Regions from separate parts of the Marinomonas posidonica IVIA-Po-181 genome, predicted to be linked through region 1. Evidence: predicted binding sites of a transcription regulator. Region 1 holds the regulator's gene; each other region holds the start of a gene.
The links. The regulator sigma-54, encoded in region 1, starts transcription at its own class of promoters, with help from an activator protein. The targets are predictions, from matches to a motif close to TGGCACNNNNNTTGCTNT.
Positions count from the first base shown of each region.

Region 2: MAR181_RS16830 (putative urea ABC transporter substrate-binding protein) is a predicted target of sigma-54. The motif match lies at 2,469-2,486, and genes of this name have one in related genera.
Region 3: MAR181_RS06325 (CmpA/NrtA family ABC transporter substrate-binding protein) is a predicted target of sigma-54. The motif match lies at 1,234-1,251, and genes of this name have one in related genera.

Region 1 covers NC_015559.1:2,148,903-2,152,878, reverse strand. The annotation lists gene mgtE (magnesium transporter) at 1-25, opposite strand, end outside; gene MAR181_RS10110 (HPr family phosphocarrier protein) at 32-301, opposite strand; gene ptsN (PTS IIA-like nitrogen regulatory protein PtsN) at 312-761, opposite strand; gene MAR181_RS10100 (RNA polymerase factor sigma-54) at 778-2,268, opposite strand; gene lptB (LPS export ABC transporter ATP-binding protein) at 2,344-3,069, opposite strand; gene lptA (lipopolysaccharide transport periplasmic protein LptA) at 3,073-3,579, opposite strand; gene lptC (LPS export ABC transporter periplasmic protein LptC) at 3,563-3,976, opposite strand, start outside.
Region 2 covers NC_015559.1:3,648,809-3,652,784, reverse strand. The annotation lists gene MAR181_RS16840 (ABC transporter ATP-binding protein) at 1-315, opposite strand, end outside; gene MAR181_RS16835 (ABC transporter permease) at 312-1,130, opposite strand; gene MAR181_RS16830 (putative urea ABC transporter substrate-binding protein) at 1,198-2,250, opposite strand; guanidine-I (ykkC/yxkD leader) riboswitch at 2,313-2,422, opposite strand; gene smrA (DNA endonuclease SmrA) at 2,802-3,377, shown strand; gene MAR181_RS16820 (insulinase family protein) at 3,532-3,976, shown strand, end outside.
Region 3 covers NC_015559.1:1,344,550-1,348,525, forward strand. The annotation lists gene MAR181_RS06320 (CmpA/NrtA family ABC transporter substrate-binding protein) at 1-1,119, shown strand, start outside; gene MAR181_RS06325 (CmpA/NrtA family ABC transporter substrate-binding protein) at 1,432-2,841, shown strand; gene MAR181_RS06330 (ABC transporter permease) at 2,922-3,887, shown strand; gene MAR181_RS06335 (ABC transporter ATP-binding protein) at 3,899-3,976, shown strand, end outside.

The DNA.
Region 1 (3,976 bases):
GATGACTTAACGTTTTTTCTGACATCGAGTATTACTCGTCTTCGCCAAAACGATTGTTAATTAATTCAACGACGGCTTTAATTGCGTCTTCTTCGTCTTCACCATTGGTTTTGATGAGAATTTCAGTGCCTTTTCCAGCGGCTAACATCATCATGGCCATGATGCTTTTACCATCAACATTACGGCCTTCTTTTTCAATGGTGATGTCGCAAGAGAAGCGAGAAGTGGTTTCAACGAGCTTGCCAGCGGCGCGAGCATGCAGACCAAGCTTGTTAATGATGGTGATGGTTTCTTCCTGCATGCTGTGCTCCTTAAATTAATGATTCAAAGCTGATATATAAGTCTTCATTACTCTGTGCGGCACGCAGCTTGGCTAAAGCGTCTGGTGACTGAGCTAATTCAGCAATTTGTGCCAAGGTAGATAAATGATGATCGCATTCATTCGGAGGTACGATGAGGGCAAAAATCAAATCCACAGGCTGTTTATCAATTGAATCAAAGTCGATAGGTGTTTGTAACGACATCACCACGATCGCAGTATGATTGGCGGATTCCAAGCGACAATGAGGAATGGCAATGCCATTACCAATGCCTGTACTGCCTAATTTTTCACGGCCTAATAACGCGTCATACACAGCTTCATTGTCGCAGTGCAAGCGATTGGAGGTGATCTCGGCTAAGCTTTCTAGAACGCGCTTTTTGCTGACAATGTCTTGTTTGGCAAGTACGAGTTCGGCTTTTACTAGTGAGTTTAATGGCATGATAACTTTATACCTGTTAAATCAATCTTTTACGTTCATTTGAAGGAGGGATGTTCATCGCCTCTCGATATTTTGCAACGGTTCGTCGTGCAACTTGAATGCCTTGATCGGCTAAAATGGTGGCCAATTTGTTATCGCTTAACGGTTTTTTAGCAGGTTCATCGGCGACCAACTTTTTAATCATAGCTCGAATCGCGGTGGAAGAACATTCGCCACCAGAAGCGGTGTTTACATGGCTGGAGAAGAAGAATTTCAGCTCAAAAATGCCTTTTGGTGTGTGCATATATTTTTGCGTGGTGACACGTGAGATCGTTGATTCGTGCATCCCAACTTCTTCCGCAACATCATGAAGAACCATGGGTTTCATGGCTTCTTCACCTAATTCAAAGAAATCAATTTGTCGACTGACAATGCAGCTAGCGACTTTTAACAGTGTTTCATTACGGCTTTGTAAACTCTTCATGAACCATTTGGCTTCTTGTAGAGAGTTTTTAATATAGCTGACATCTTCTGCCGTTGACGCGGTATTTGCCATGGCAGAGTAGGTTTCATTGATTTTAATAGGTGGTAAAGCGTCGTTATTTAACTCAACCTGCCAGGTGCCGTTGCGTTTTTTGACTGAAACATCAGGAATCACATAATCCGTATCGTCTTCATCGATGGCGGAGCCAGGTCGAGGGTTAAGTTGTTGGATTAGATGAATGACTTCTTTTAACGCTTCGTCTTTTAGCTTGGTTTTGCGACTTAGTTGGACAAAGTCTCGGCTGCCTAAAAGAGGTAGATAATGGCTAATCAGATTTTGTGTGCTTTTATAAAGAGGGTGATCCTGAAACGCTTCAAATTGAACCAGTAGGCAATCGCGTAGGTCGGTTGAGCATACGCCAATAGGATCAAACCTTTGTAATCTGTGTTGTACGGCGTGAATCTCATCTAGCTCGAGCTCTTCAAGGTCCAAGCTTAAAGATTCTAAAATGTCTTCTAGCGTGGTGCTTAAATACCCATCGGGTTGAACACAATCCACAATAGCGTAAGCAATTTCCAGGTCTCGATCGGACATGTGAGTGAGGTTCAATTGCCAGATCAAATGGTCTTGAATGCTTTCAGCCGGGGCGTTGCGGCTTTCGAAGTCCATTTCATTGTCAAAACTATTGGAATCACTGACCGCCGCAGAACTTTGATAAGTGTCATCCCAATTACTATCAATGGAGAGTTCTTCAGGGATGCTTTCTGTCCACTCGGATTCTAAACGTGCTTCTTCGCCTGATTCATTATCATTGAGATTGTTGTCCTTATTGGTTTCGGTGTCCGTTTTTGCTTCAATGCTAGTGGGAAGTTCAGGCGATGTGGTTTCGTCATCGTCTAGCTCGAGTAATGGATTAGATTCAAGAAATTCGTGAATTTCCTGCTTTAAATCCAGCGTCGAAAGCTGCAGCAAGCGAATGGCTTGCTGCAGTTGTGGGGTCATGGTTAATTGTTGACCGAGCTTTAGCTGTAAAGACTGCTTCATGGAGCAACTCTGTCTGTTTTATTAAATTGGAACGAGTTATGCATACTACTCCCTTTCTACAACAATGATAAGGGGTTACAGGCGGAAGTCGTCGCCTAAATAGACTTTTTTCACTTGTTCGTTATTGATAATGTCGCTGGCTTCACCAGAGGCAATGATATAACCGTTGCCTACGATATAGGCTTTATCGCAAATGTCCAAGGTTTCTCGAACATTGTGATCGGTAATTAAAACGCCAATGCCGCTGTCCTGTAAATGTTTAATAATGAGTTTGATATCACCCACAGAAATAGGATCGACACCAGCAAAAGGTTCATCTAATAAGATGAACTTAGGATTCATAGCAAGGGCTCTGGCGATTTCAACTCGTCGACGTTCGCCACCCGATAGTGCCATTCCCAGGTTTTTGCGAATGTGGGTAATGTGAAATTCTTCCAGCAGAGATTCCAGTCTTTCTTTTTGTTGGGCTTTGGTTAGGCCTTTACGAGTTTCTAAGATGGCTGAAATATTGTCTTCGACTGACATTTTTCTAAAGATTGACGCTTCTTGCGGTAAGTAACCAACCCCTTTTTGAGCGCGAACATGCATGGCGTCTTGAGTGATGTCTTGATCGTCAATGAAAATCCCACCGGCATCGTTCGCGACCATGCCGACAATCATATAAAAACAGGTGGTTTTACCTGCTCCATTTGGTCCTAATAGTCCAACCGCTTGCCCTGATTCAACGGCAATGGAGACATCTTTTACCACGGGTCTTTTTTTGTAACTTTTGGCTAGGTTTTTTGCTTCTAGTCTTGCCATGAATTATTTTGCCTTGGCTGCTTGTGGTTTTAAGGTCATGGAAACTCGACCTTTGTCTTTTTTCTCGGCAGTGAAGGTGCCGTCTTGGATCATGTAGAGAATGTAATCAGCTGAGATCGAGTTTTGCATGCGGCTTAAATAGCCATCCCCTATGATCTCAAGCTTGTTCTCGTCCGTCGCATAATGAATTTCATTGCCTTTGCTGATGACAATGTTACCACTCCAATCCACTTGCTGACTGAATTTTGCCGGCTTGCCTGAGGCCTCAAGGCTGCTGAATTGTTGTGTTTCTGGATTGCTAGTGACTTTTAAGTATTGGGCTTGGATTTCAATGGATCCTTGCTTAACGAACACGTTGCCCTTGTAGATAGCTTGGCCTGTATTTTGATCAAAAGATGCTTCATCCGCTTGAATTTCTAATGGCTTTTCAATGTCATTAGGGAGAGCAAAGGTGTATTGGCTTATTGCGAGTAGGGTGATTAAACCTGTGGTTTTAGTGAATCGTTTCATAATTTCCTCGTACAGATCCCGTCATAATGACTTCTTCTGAATTGATATAGGTCGTAATGGTGCCCGCGGAAGTCTTACCTTGAGTCGATGTAAGGGTCGCATTTCCTTGGCTAGTTAATGATTTGTCTTGATCTAAATAATGAATTGCATCGGCGTTCAATAAAATGTCTTCAGATTGTTGGTACTTTTTGACGGCTTCCGCGTTATTGGTCAGTAAAATGTCATTGCTGCCATCTTCTATAATGCCTTGCTGGGCTTCTGCGTGCCAACTGCTATCGGTCGAGTAGCGATCGACATTGGGCTGTTCTAAAAGCGTTTTGGCGGCTTGAATATAATGAAGTGTTTGTTTGGCATGGATGGCTTCGATTAATTTCCCCTGAGCATCAAATCGTTGGGC
Region 2 (3,976 bases), 1.5 Mb from region 1:
GGCTTTCTGAAAACCTTTCGCGGCAATGACATTTTCCAATACGGTCATGTGTGGGAAGACGGAATATTGCTGAAAGACAATGCCACGGTCTGGTCCAGGTTCGTTTGGTATGGTGTCGCCATTGAGTAGCAGTTCGCCTGAGCTGGCTTGCTCAATGCCCAGAATCATTTTGAGGAAGGTACTTTTGCCACAGCCGGAAGCGCCCACTAGTGTGACAAATTCGCCTTCGTGTACTTGTGTGTTTACGCCTTCGAGAATGATGTCCTGACCATATTGCTTACCCAGTTGACGTGCTTCAATTAGGGGCTGATTCATGACTTACCCTCCTGATTCCATGGGTAGAGGCGAGCGTTGAGCGCACTTAACAAGTAATCGATGAGGAACGCCAATAAGGTGATCCAAGCCACGTAAGGCAAGATAATGTCCATGGACATATAGCGTCTGACTAAGAAGATGCGATACCCCAAGCCGTCAGTGGAGGAAATGGCTTCCGCGGCGATCAGAAATAACCACCCCGTGCCGAGAGACAATCGAACCGCATCGATCAATTTCGGCATCACTTGAGGGAGCAGCACTCGAATGAATATTTGCAAGGTGCTGGCTCCGAGGGTTTGTGCCTTTACCAGTTGTTCTGAGGGGATTTCCTGAGTACGGCGCTGAATGTCACGGGCGATAAAGGGTGCCACGCCAATGGCAATGAGGGTAATTTTAGAGGCTTCTCCTAAGCCAATGATGATGAACAAAATCGGTAAAATCGCCAGTGGTGGGATAAGTGAAATCACGGTTAACAGTGGTGCGAAGGTGGCGTAAATTACCGGTAAGGCACCGGTCAGCAAGCCAACTAACAAGCCGAAAATAGCGGCGATGCCAACGCCAGCTAATAAGCGTAATAAGCTGCTTAGGGTATCTTGCCAAAACACCAGTTCACCGGTGCGGCGGCTGGGTTCAAAGGCGAGACGATAGATGGCGTCGCCCATTTGCCCAAATGAGGGTAATAGTTTGTCACTTGGATTGATCGATAAACGGGCATCGGAGCCCATCATATAGACAATCAAAAGCACAACAAAAGGCAGTAAACCGAGTAAAATCTGGTTGACTGGAGAGGGAGAGTAATTCACGAGTTTCTTCATAATCACGCCTTACTGAAGTGTTTCGATAGCGTGCTTTGTCGATTGACAAAGCACGCTGAAAAAGCGCTTACAGTTTTCCGTCCGCTGCCATTTTCATGTAGGTATTATCGAAACGAAGCTTAATGTTGTCAGGGTTTCCATAGGTGCCTGCTGGCATCTCAATCCCCACAACATCCGCACTTGGCGCGCCATCACCTAATAGGCCGTGTTCGAAGGAAAATTCCGCCACATGTTTCATGGTTTCAACGAGCTGAGGGCTATTAACCAGTTCTAAAGCCGCTTCTGGCGTGTAATACATGTGCGTTTTAGCCAATTGTGCGTCATAACCGGCTAGGTCTGTTTCGGCGGCTTCTGCCATAAGCGTGCGAACGTCTTTCGCACTGTCACTGTTCCCTGACATTTTGGACATGATTTCAAACCAAGCACCGGTTAATGCTTTGCCTAAGGCTGGATTGTCATTCAGTGTCTTAGTATTGACTATGAGGCCATCAATGATCTCACCTGGAATTTGTGATGAGTTAAACACGTCATAGGTGTTTGGCATGGAGAGAATTTCACTCACCAAAGGGTTCCATGTAACGGTTGCAGAGACATCGCCGGTACCAAACACAGAGACCAGATCCGCATCTGACGTATTAACCACTTGGACGTCGCGTTCACTTAATCCTATGGTGTCTAATCCGCGAGCGAGTAAGTAGTGAGAAACACTATATTCGACGAGATTGACGCTTTGACCTTTGATATCTGCTAGATCGTCCTCTCCGAACAGGATGATGGCGTCATTGCCGTTTGAGTAGTCACCGGCAATTAACACCGTACTGTCTACGCCACCGACGGCTGGAATGGTTAATGCATCCATTTGCGCCATGGTACAAGCATCGAATTGGCCAGCGGTATACTGGTTCATGGATTCGACATAGTCATTGATCTGCACGATATCGATGTTGATGTCGTACTTTTCAGCCCATTTATCGACAATGCCGGATTGTTCAGCGTAAGCCCAAGGCATCCAACCGGCGTAGATTGACCAGCAGACTTTAAAGTCTTCTTTGGCAAAAGTCTGAGAAGAAGCGAGTAGAGCAAACAGTAGAGCGGGTACTTTATTCTTTGGGAAGTTCATAGGGAGTTACCTTTTCAGTTTGTTAGTTACACATGGAGTACCCTTGGCAAAATCGCCATGTGGTCTCCCGGGCTTTTATCCCGCCGTGTAACCTTGAAACATCAAGGTCGAAAGCTCTCGGACCAGTCATATCAAGGTAAGTTTTGATATCGGAACCCTAGCTCTCTATTGAATAAATTGTCATGTTCGACTTTCCAAGGGTACGAACACCTATTGATCAAGCACTAATCATGCCAAGTGAAAATACGCCATTTAGTGTCTTTTCGAGCAATTTGGGTTTTCTATTGGTGCAATTTTGTTCACTTGGTCTTTTTTTAGTGCGAATCAACGAGTGTTTCGGGTGAGTATCAAAATTAGTTGTCGAATGTATATCCTGTTATAATGATTCCCATATGAAAGTGTGTCTTGTAACTTGCCGAGAGGGGCAAGTGAAACAGTGACTTTCACTGAGGTGAAAGCAGGGATAAACGGAATGTGTTGGCTCCTATGGGAGCCTTTTGTTTATTTGGCTGTCTGATAAGACATTATGGTGAGTTTTGAGGTGAGTCGTTATGGCTGAGGATGAAGAGTTTTCTTTATTTGCCGAGGAAGTGAAAGGCATTCGTCCGCTGAAAAAGACCGAAGTGTATTTGGGTAAGAAGCAAGGCGAGACCGATTTTCAGGCCCGTCAAAAAGCGGCATTAGAAGGCAAATTTGAAGACAAAAACTACTTATCGAAGGATTATGTTGAGCGGGTAGACCCAAATGATATGCTGGAATTTAAGCGTTCTGGTGTGCAGGATGGGGTATTCAAGCGTTTACGTCAGGGTAAATATGGTGTGGAATCTCGTTTGGATTTACACCGTCGGACGGTTGAAGAAGCTCGACGAGAGGTGTTTCAGTTTACTCAAGATTGTATGAATCACGATATTCGAGTGGGCATCATAGTGCACGGCAAAGGTGATCGTACGCCAGAAAACCAAGCTACATTAAAGAGTTACATCAATAAGTGGTTGCGTGATATCGATGAGGTGATGGCTTTCCACAGTGCCCAACGTTATCACGGTGGTTTAGGGGCGGTTTATGTGCTGTTTAAAAAGAGTGAGAAAGCCCGTTTAGAAAACTGGGAGCGGCATCAAAAACGTTAAATTTTGGCATTCTCTACAGAATGCTTGAGTGTTATTTGGTGCAGTAAATGTGGGGATTTTGCTATAATTCCGTCACTTTAATTGGCTGCTGGTTAAGTTAGCCATAAGAACCATTTTATTGAGTCATCGTATTCTAATTCTATCGAGGTAGAGAATGACAGATCGCATCGCGCACCATCCTGCGTTTAAATTTATTCGCAGTGAGTTTATTGACGCTCTGAACGCCAGTGTTCAGGAGTTCGAGCATATCGTCACCGGCGCAAAGCATTTTCACATCGCATCGGATAATGATGAAAACGTTTTCTTGGTCGGGCTAAAAACCGTCCCTACCGATTCTTGTGGTGTGGCGCATATTTTGGAACACACAGTATTGTGTGGTTCTGAGCGTTTCCCCGTGCGCGATCCTTTCTTTATGATGATTCGTCGTTCATTAAATACCTTCATGAATGCGTTTACCTCGTCTGATTGGACGGCGTATCCCTTTGCCAGTAAGAACAAGAAAGATTTTCATAACTTATTGGATGTGTATTTGGACGCAGTGTTCTTTTCTCGTCTGGATGAGTTGGACTTCTCTCAAGAAGGTCACCGTTTAGAATTTG
Region 3 (3,976 bases), 800 kb from region 1:
CCTTTTGTTATAGCAAAAGAGAAAGGTTTTTTTGCCGACGAAGGGGTTGCTGTTGCGTTATCAAAAGAAGCTTCTTGGGCCAGTATTCGCGATAAAGTAACGTTTAATATTTTGCAGGGTGCACATATGTTGGCATCCATGCCAATTGCCGCCAGTCTTGGTGTAGGGACATTAAAAACTGCCATGCAAACCAGTTTTACTGTGAGTCACAATGGTAACGGTATAACGGTCGGCAATGCTTTGTATGAACAGCTGACGAAATGGGTGACGCAAAGCAATGATATCCGCAATGGTGTGGCCCTTAAGCGCTACATTGAGGATCGTGCAAAGCATAATAAACCATTGCTTCGCTTTGCCGTGGTTTACCCTTACTCCTCTCACAATTATCAACTCAGAGATTGGTTGGCTCGTGCCGGCATTGACCCGGATGAAGAGGTTCAAATCCTTGTCATTCCTCCGGTGAAAATGATCGACAGTCTTAAGGCGGGAGACATAGATGGTTATTGTGTTGGAGAGCCTTGGAACAGTTTGGCCGTTGAGGCTGGAGTTGGTCATTTACTGGTGACGGGGTATGAAATTTGGGGAAGCACACCGGAAAAAGTATTTGGTGTGAATTCCACTTGGGCTGAGCAGAATGAATTGACACATCTGGCTGTTATTCGGGCCTTAGAGAAGGCTTGTGAATGGGTTGATAACCCAGATAACCAGAATGAGTTGTTGAGTATTTTAAGTCATCCGGATTATCTAAATTGCAGTGTTGAACAATTGGTCTATGGTTTTAGTGCCATTAAACCAAAAGGGCAATTTGATTGGCCGATGGAGGCTTATCAGCGTTTTTCAGGCCGAGAGATTAATCGACCTTTGCCCAGTTACGCCTTGTGGATTATGGGGCAGATGCATCGCTGGCATCAGCTGTCTGAAGCGTCTAATTTAAATACGATGGCGGAACAAGTGTATCGTCAGGACATTTATGAACACGCCTTGGGAGACCATGATCAAGATTTACAATGGCATTTAACCTCATCGCAAGAATCCACTTGGTTAGAGGATATTGCGAATGGAAGGGTGAGTTTACACCCGAAAGGCATTCATAAAGGGTTTATAAAATCAGACGATTAAAAGGTTATTTTATGGTGCGCTGTGCCAGATTTGAGAGCAACATTATGCTTGTTACTGGACGATTGAAGAATCTATGATATACGAAATCTAGTAAAATCAATTGATTGCATGTTTTGGCATGTATTATGCTTTATTTTTGATATTGATAGATTATCAACTTAAAATTTTGGTGAAGTGAGCAATGATGCTGACTATCACCCACAGGATTGAAGGCTCAATGTAGAGTCGTTTATGAATGGCAAAGGTGCCTGCGAACACACAATTGTGTGATTTGCATGCGCCTTTTTTTGTGTCTTAAAGCGGAGAGTGAAAATGAATTTAAAGTCTTTAGAGACGGTTTTACGGTTACCTAATTTAATAGGGTTAGCGAGAAATTCTACGGCCACTTTATTATTAAGTTCTGTTCTGGTGTCTGGTGCCGCTCAAGCGGAATTAGATTACCCAGAAAAAGAAGAGTTGAAATTCGGTTTTATCAAATTGACCGATATGGCTCCTCTGGCGATCGCTTATGAAAAAGGCTATTTCGAAGATGAGGGGCTATATGTCACTCTAGAAGCACAAGCCAATTGGAAGGTGCTGTTAGACCGAGTGATTGATGGTCAATTAGATGGTGCGCACATGCTAGCAGGTCAGCCATTGGGAGCGACAATTGGTTACGGTACTAAGGCGCATATTATTACAGCATTTAGCATGGATCTAAATGGTAACGGTATTACCGTCTCAAATGATGTTTGGGAAGAGATGAAACCCAATATCGCTCAAGGAGCAGACGGTAAGCCGGTTCACCCTATTAGTGCGAGTGCCTTAAAACCTGTCGTGGACCGCTACCGTTCAGAAGGTAAGCCGTTCAACATGGGCATGGTATTCCCCGTCTCAACTCACAATTATGAATTGCGCTATTGGTTAGCAGCAGGTGGAATTCACCCAGGTTATTACGCACCTGCAAAAGGTGACACCAGTGGCCAAATCGATGCCGATGCTATGTTATCAGTAACACCACCACCACAAATGCCCGCGACAATGGAAGCCGGAACCATACATGGCTACTGTGTTGGTGAACCTTGGAACCAGCAAGCAGTATTTAAAGGCATTGGTGTGCCTGTGATCACTGACTACGAGATCTGGAAAAACAACCCAGAAAAAGTATTTGGTGTAAGCAAAGGGTGGGCTGATGAGTACCCAATTACTCATATTCGCGTAGTCAAAGCCATGATACGTGCGGCTAAGTGGTTAGACGAAAACAACAATGCTAACCGCCCAGAAGCGGTGGAAATCCTATCGAAAAGCCAATATGTTGGCGCGGATTACGATGTCATAGCGAACAGCATGACAGGAACATTTGAGTATGAAAAAGGCGATAAGCGTGACGTGCCTGACTTTAATGTTTTCTTCCGTCATAACGCCACCTATCCTTATTACAGTGATGCGATTTGGTATCTGACTCAAATGCGTCGTTGGGGGCAAATCGCAGAGCCTAAATCTGATGAGTGGTTTATGAAAACGGCGAAAGAAGTCTATCGTCCTGATATCTACGCGCAAGCGGCTGAGTCTTTGATTGAAGATGGCCTGATGCAAGCGTCAGATTTCCCTGCCTTTGATAAAGAAGATGGCTTTAAAGCACCACAAAGTGACTTTATTGACGGCATTACTTATGACGGTAAGCGTCCGAATGATTACTTAAAAAGCTTTCAGATCGGCCTGAAAGGCGATGATCAGATTTAAAGACTTATTGAGCTGCGGGCCTATTTGGCCCGTTGCAACATAAGTGAGTTAGCCGTTTTACAAATAGCAGGAATATCGCCATGTCAGATTTATCCATTCACTCTTTAAAGGAAAAGCTGGAGCAGGTCTCTCTCAAAAGTCTTCTGCTGCCTATGTGTGGAATCATCATTTTTGTCATGCTCTGGCAGGTTGGCGCTAGCCGAGTACACACCTCTTTGGGGGTGTTTCCTGGGCCAGCTGTAGTGTATGAGCAATGGGGCAACCTGATTAGCGAGCATCAAAATGAAAGAGTAAAAGAGCAGCGTTTTTATGAGCGTCAGGAAGATAGAATCGCCAAACGCCAAGCGAAAGACCCAAGTTATGTTGGTAAAATACGTTCTTACACTGGGAAGCCAACATTTTTTGACCAAATTTTCACCAGTCTTTATACCGTATTGGCAGGCTTTGGTTTGGCATGCCTGATTGCGATTCCACTTGGCATTTTGATTGGTTTGAATAATGCGGTTTACAGTGCGCTAAACCCTGTCATTCAAGTCTTCAAGCCTGTATCACCACTTGCCTGGTTACCACTTGTCACCATGGTAGTAAGTGCGACCTATGTATCCGATGACCCAATCTTCTCTAAATCCTTCTTAACCTCCATGTTTACCGTGACCTTGTGTTGTATGTGGCCGACCTTGATCAATACGGCCGTTGGTGTGGCGGCCGTTGAGAAAGATTTACTGAACGTGTCCAAAGTACTGCGTCTTGGCTGGTTCACGCATGTGATGAAAATTGTCATCCCATCAGCAATTCCTCTTATGTTTACCGGTTTAAGGTTGTCTTTGGGGATTGCTTGGATGGTGTTGATCGCGGCTGAAATGTTGGCTCAAAACCCTGGTCTAGGTAAGTTTGTGTGGGATGAATTTCAAAACGGTAGTTCGAACTCGTTAGGTAGAATCATGGTCGCAGTGTTGATGATTGGTTTTATCGGCTTTTTATTAGATAGGGCCATGTTAATGGTTCAGCGTTTTGTTTCTTGGGATAAAACGCAGATTTTACGTTAAGGAGAATCACCATGGCGACACATTTAGACATCAGTCATGTATCCATTGAGTTCCCAACCAAGAAAGGCTCTTTTAAAGCCTTAGATGGT